DNA from 2 places in the Plantibacter sp. ME-Dv--P-095 genome. Region 2 is predicted to be linked to the other one. Evidence: predicted binding sites of a transcription regulator. Region 2 holds the regulator's gene; the other holds the start of a gene.
What was found. Region 2 encodes HrcA, which represses chaperone genes, less so after heat shock. Its sites were predicted from a motif close to TTNGCACTCGNNNNNNNCGAGTGCNAA; they were not measured.
Positions count from the first base shown of each region.

Region 1: groES (co-chaperone GroES) is a predicted target of HrcA. The motif match lies at 1,826-1,852, and genes of this name have one in related genera.

Region 1 covers NZ_JARVSB010000007.1:260,204-263,406, reverse strand. The annotation lists gene QRN26_RS11220 (ABC transporter substrate-binding protein) at 1-132, opposite strand, end outside; gene rarD (EamA family transporter RarD) at 320-1,225, opposite strand; gene groES (co-chaperone GroES) at 1,453-1,749, opposite strand; gene QRN26_RS11205 (class I SAM-dependent methyltransferase) at 1,908-3,101, shown strand; gene QRN26_RS11200 (DUF4190 domain-containing protein) at 3,165-3,203, opposite strand, start outside.
Region 2 covers NZ_JARVSB010000004.1:438,918-442,120, forward strand. The annotation lists gene hemW (radical SAM family heme chaperone HemW) at 1-355, shown strand, start outside; gene QRN26_RS07200 (DUF4870 domain-containing protein) at 467-1,024, opposite strand; gene hrcA (heat-inducible transcriptional repressor HrcA) at 1,240-2,262, shown strand; gene dnaJ (molecular chaperone DnaJ) at 2,317-3,203, shown strand, end outside.

The sequences.
Region 1 (3,203 bases), on a different contig from region 2:
GCCACTGTCGTCACTGCCACCTGAGGCGCATCCGCTCAGGACCAGCGCGCTGGCTCCGATCAGTGCGATGCCACCGAGAACGATGGCACGAGGGCGGGAGCGAGCGGCCGTGGCCTTCGAAAAGACGCTCATGGTACTCCTTGCTTGTCAGAAGAGTGGCAGCTCCAGGGGCTGCCGTTGTGTCAAGTTATCCGCTGAGAGTGCGCTGGACAATGTCGTTGACGTTACAAGCGTGTAACACGACCAAATCGTTACCTCAGAGGTACCGGTTTCGCGTCTTTCCTGCAGTGGTCGCGCGATCAGCGCCGGAATCCGCTGTTCAGACCCTCGCGGCGCGGCGTCGATCGGCGGCCGCGGACCGTCGGCTGCGCGCGGACGCCACGAGCATGTCGACCGTGAGGATGGCGAGTGCCAACCAGACGAGTCCGAAGCCCAGCCACCGCTCCGGCGGCATCGCCTCGTGGAGGACCGCCACGCCGACGACGAACTGGATGATCGGCGCGAAGTACTGGATGAACCCCATCCAGGTGAGCGGCAACCGCCGAGCCGCCGCGGCGAACAGCAGGAGCGGGACGGCGGTGATGACACCGGCACCGACCAGCAGGAGCGTGTGCCCCACTCCGGCGGTGCCGATCGTGAGCCCGCCGGAGACACCGACGGCGATGAGCTGCGCGATCGCGACAGGCGTCAGCCAAGCCGTCTCGAGCGTCAGACCCGACACCGCGTCGACCACACCACCGACCTGCTTCTTGATGTAGCCGTACAGGCCGAAGGAGAAGGCGAGGATGAGGGCGATCCACGGGACGCTGCCGTGCCCGATCGCGAGGACGAGCACCGCGATCACGCTGACGACCACTGCGGCCCACTGCGCGGGACGAAGCCGCTCGCGGAGGAAGAAGACGCCGAGGAAGACGGTGACGATCGGGTTGATGAAGTACCCGAGCGAGGCCTCGACCACCTGCCCGTTGAGGGCTCCGTAGACGTAGGTCTGCCAGTTGACGTAGATGAGCGCGCCGGCCAACCCCATCGTGAGCACGATGCGCCGCTGCCGCAGGATCCCGAGCAGGCGACGCCAGGAGCGCGTCACGAGGATGAGCACGGCGCAGAACACGAGGGAGAACACGATCCGCCAGGCGACCACCTCGAAGGCTCCGGCCGGCGCGAGCGCGATGAAGTAGAGCGGCAGTGCTCCCCAGAGGCAGTACGCGGCGACGGCCGAGATCAGGCCCGACCGGCTCCCCTGCTGTGGGACCTCGACCCCTGAACGCCCGCGCGCCGCTCCGGCGGCGAGCTCGACATCGACTTCGACTTCCGCTGGATCGCTCGGGTTCTGCACTGGTCCAGGCTAGACCCGCGGCGGGCTGGCCGACCTCGTGAAACGGACACAGCCCGAACGGCTGATGCCATTCGGGCTGTGGAGCGGCCTGAGCCGCTCGGTTCGTTCGTCGGTGTCTAGCGGACGACGACGGCGAGGACGTCGCGCGCGGACAGGACCAGGTAGTCCTCACCGGCGTACTTGACCTCGGTGCCGCCGTACTTGGAGTAGATCACCTTGTCGCCGACGGCGACGTCGAGGGGGACGCGGTTGCCGTTGTCGTCGATGCGACCGGGTCCGACCGCCACGACCTCGCCCTCCTGGGGCTTCTCCTTGGCGGTGTCGGGGATGACCAGACCGGAAGCGGTGGTCTGCTCTGCCTCGACCTGCTTGATGACGATGCGATCCTCGAGCGGCTTGATGGAGACCGACACGGTTGACCTCTTTCTTGAAACGAAGACGTTGTTAGCACTCACACTGCGAGAGTGCTGATTCCAGTCTAGGCATCTTCTGGCACTCACGCAATGCGAGTGCCAATCACCGGCTGCTAGCGTTGCCGGATGCACCCAGCTCCGCGAGAAGTCCGCTGACCATGGAACGATCGGAACTCGTGGAGCTCCTGACGGCCGAGGGGCTCAGACTCCTCGACTCGCTCCCGCCCTACCCGTCCAAGGACGAGGCCGTCCGACTCGTCGGTCGGCTCCGGAACGAGGGGCACTCCCCCGCACTCGTCGCGGCCGTGCTCACGCAGTCGCGCCTCCGGCAGAAGGCGGTCGGCAAGTTCGGCCCCTTCGCCGACCGCATGCTGTTCACGGAGGCAGGCCTCGAACAGGCCACCCGCCTGCCCGTCGCCGCTCTGCACGCCGGGCGCTTCGCCCGGGCCGGCCTGACGCGCATCGCCGATCTCGGGAGCGGCATCGGCGCCGATTCGATGGCGATGGCCTCCCTCGACCTGGAGGTGACGGCGGTCGACATCGACGAGGTCACCGCCGCCATCGCGAGCTACAACCTGGCACCGTTCCCCTCGGCGACCGTCCGGAACGAAGCGGCCGAGGACGTCGCCCTCGAGGGGTTCGACGCCGTCTGGTTCGACCCGGCCCGGCGGACGGCAGGACACGCCGACACGGCGAGGCTCGCCAGCGCCGCCGACTACACCCCCTCCCTCGACACCGTCTTCGCCACGGCGGGCAGCCTCCCGGTCGGCGTCAAACTCGGGCCCGGCTTCGACCGCTCCCTCATCCCGGACGAAGCCGAGGCGCAGTGGGTCTCGGTCGACGGCCAACTCGTCGAGATGACCCTCTGGTTCGGCCCGCTCGCCCGACCGGGTGTCCGGCGTGCCGCGCTCCTGCTCGCTGACGGCGTCCACCACGAGCTCACGGCGGACGGCGACGCGGACGACGCCCCGGTCCGCGACCTCGGTGAGTACGTGCACGAACCCGACGGCTCCGTCATCCGCGCCCGTCTCATCGGCGACCTCGCCGTCCGCTTGGAGGCGGGCATGCTCGGTCAGGGCATCGCGTACCTCACCTCCGACAGCGCGACGACCTCGCCGTTCGCGTCGACGTTCCGTGTGCTCGAACGGCTCCCCATGGATGAGAAGACCCTCAAGCGGACGATGCGCGAGCGCGGGATCGGCGTCCTCGAGATCAAGAAGCGCGGCGTGGACATCGACCCGGCGACGTTCCGCAAACGGCTCGCGTTGCGCGGCGACCACTCGGCCACGATCATCCTCACGAGGATCGCGGGGAAGCACAGCGCCCTGCTGGTGGAGCGCGTCGCTCACTGACGTGCCGCCCCGTGCCTCGTGGGAGCGCTCGGTCACCGAGGCGACGCGCGTCCGCCGCGCCGACTAGGTCGAGACGTATCCGATGATGACGACGACGCTGTA
Region 2 (3,203 bases):
TGAGGACTGGTGGGGTGTCGGTCCCGGCTCCCACAGCCACGTCGGCGGGGTGCGCTGGTGGAACGTCAAGCACCCGGCGGCCTACGCCCAGCGCATCGCGGCTGACGAGTCGCCCGCCGCCGGTCGCGAGACCCTCGACGACGAGACCCGCGAACTCGAACGCATCCTGTTGCTCACCCGGACGCGCGACGGCATCCCGATCCGCACCCTCGCCCCCGAGGCGCGAACCGCCGTCGCGGGGCTCATCGCCGAGGAGCTCGTCGATGCGCGGCAGGCGCTCCTCGGCCGCCTCGAGCTCACGCGACGCGGTCGACTCCTCGCCGACGCCGTCGTCCGTCGACTCGTCGGCGACTGACGCGGTCCGGGCGCGTCCCGGCCGGGAGACCGTCGGACGGCGTCAGACCGCCGGAAGACCGACAGCCCCGACCGGCGGACCGGACGGGGCTGTCGAGTGGGGCTCGGAGGATCAGGCCTTGATGAACTGGATCGTGAGCGGGTAGCTGTACAGCTCGCCCTTGTTCGCCTTGATCGCGGCGATGATGCTGAAGACGATCACGACGATGTACACGGCGATGATGACGAGGATGCCGACCACGACGATCGTGAGGATCGAGCCGACCACGAGCGCGATCAGCATCGTCAACTGGAAGTTGAGCGCGGTGAGCGTGTGGGCCTTGATGAACGGCCCGCGGTCCTTGAGCGCCAGGTAGCCGATCAGCGGCGGGATGAACCCGAAGAAGATCCCACCGATGTGGATGAGGGTCGACCAGAGCTTCTCGTCGGACGGGCTCATGGGCTGCGCGACGGGGTAGGGCTGCTGGTACTGCGGAGCGCCGGCGGGCGGCGGCGGGTAGGAACCGGCACCGGGCGGCGGCGGCGCGTAGCCACCGGCGGGCGGCGGCGGGTAGGAGCCTGCCGGCGGCTGGTGAGGAGCTGCGGGCGGGGGCGTCGCGCCGTCTCCTGCAGGCGGAACCGACCCGCCCTTGGCAGGGTCGACGGGCGGTTGAGCGTTCGGATCGGACATCTTCGCACCTTTCACGGAGAGTGATATTCAATTGGTCCAGCAGAGCGTATCGCACCAGGTGTCGCGGAAACGGGACCCACGCCTGTCGCCAACGGTATTCCTGGGCCGCCACGGCGCGCAAGGGATGCCTTCCGGTGGGCCGCGATATGATTGGCAGTCAGGGTGTTCGAGTGCTGACGGTCGGTGTTCGGCGGAGACGAGGAGAGGGGTTCGCCATGGTGTCGGATCGCGGTCTCGAGGTCCTCCGGGTCATCGTCCAGGACTACGTCGCGTCGCGTGAGCCGGTCGGATCGAAGACGATCGTCGATCGTCACTCCTTCGGCGTCTCGGCGGCCACCATCCGGAACGACATGGCCCAGCTCGAGGACGAGGAGCTCATCGCCGCGCCCCACACCTCCTCGGGGCGCGTCCCGACGGACAAGGGCTACCGCATGTTCGTCGACCACCTCGCCGACCGGCGTCCCCTGAACAATGCACAACGGACGGCGATCGAGACGTTCCTCGGCGCCTCCGGCGACCTCGACGAGGTGCTCCACCGCACGGTGAGGCTCCTGTCGCAACTCACGAACCAGGTCGCGCTCGTCCAGTACCCCATGTTCTCCCGTGCCCGCGTCCGGCACCTCGAGCTCGTGAGCGTCACGCCGAACCGGGTGCTCGCCGTCATCATCCTCGACAACGGCCGGGTGGAGCAGCGTCTCATCGAGACGGAGCGGCCGGTCGACGACGACCTCATCGCGCGCCTCCGCGGTGCGTGCAACGAGGCGGTCGCCGGACGCCCCCTCCTCGACGCCCACGACGCCCTCGGCGACGTCCCCGACACGATCGCCGAACTCGACCGGTCCTCGGCGGTCCGCATCGTCGACGCGGTGCGCGAGCAGCTCTCGGCCCAGCGCCAGGACCGCCTCGTGATGGCGGGCGCCGCGAACCTCGCTCGCACGGAGGACGACTTCCCGGGCAGCATCTACCCGGTGCTCGACGCGATCGAGCAGCAGGTGGTCCTCCTCAGACTCTTCGGCGAGATGGAGTCGGAGCGGGACGGGGTCGTCGCCAGCATCGGGCGGGAGAACGCGTCGTTCGGCCTCGAGACGACGAGTGTCGTCGCGGGGAACTACCGTTCCTCTGGTGGCGAAATCGCCCGCCTCGGCGTGCTCGGCCCCACGAGAATGGACTACGCGAGCAACATGGCGGCGGTCCGAGCCGTCGCCAGATACCTCTCGCGCATCCTCGACGCCGAGTGACGCCTCCTCGTCGCGTCCACCAACACCTTCCGCACCTCGAACGAAAGGCCCTCAGTGGCTGACTACCCCGACCACTACGCAGCCCTCGGCGTCGCCAAGGAGGCGACGCCCGAAGAGATCAAGAAGGCCTACCGCCGCCTCGCGCGCGAGCTGCACCCCGACGTCAACCCGGGATCCGACGCCTCGGAACGGTTCAAGGAGGTCACGCACGCCTACGACGTGCTCAGTGACCCCAAGCAGCGCCAGCAGTACGACCTGGGTCCGCAGGCGGGTGGGTTCGGTGGCGGCGACGCCGGCTTCAGTGGGTTCGGCGACATCTTCGACACCTTCTTCGGCGGTGGCGGCCAGCAGCGCGGCCCGAAGTCGCGTCGCTCGCGCGGCGAGGACGCCCTCCTCCGCGTCGAGCTCGACCTCGACGAGGTCATCTTCGGCACCCACCGCGACCTCGAGGTCGACACCGCGGTGCTCTGCGGCACCTGCAACGGCTCCTGCTGCCAGCCGGGCACCTCGCCGGTCACCTGCGACATCTGCCACGGCACCGGTTCCATCCAGCGCGCCGTCCGCTCGCTGCTCGGGAACGTCATGACCTCGGCACCCTGCGGCACCTGCCGTGGCTACGGGACGATCATCGCGACCCCGTGTGTCACCTGCCAGGGGCAGGGACGCCTTCGCGCCCGTCGCACCGTGTCGGTCGACATCCCGGCCGGTGTCGACACCGGTCTGCGGCTGCAGATGCCCGGGAGCGGCGAGGTCGGTCCGGCCGGAGGCCCCAACGGCGACCTCTACCTCGAGATGAAGGTCAAGCACCACGACGTCTTCAGCCGCGACGGCGACGACCTGCTGTGCACGCTGGAGGTCCCGATGACGGACGCCATCTTCGGGCGCCACGTCACGGTCCACGCACTCGACGGAGACGTCGAGGTGGAACTGCGTCCGGGCGT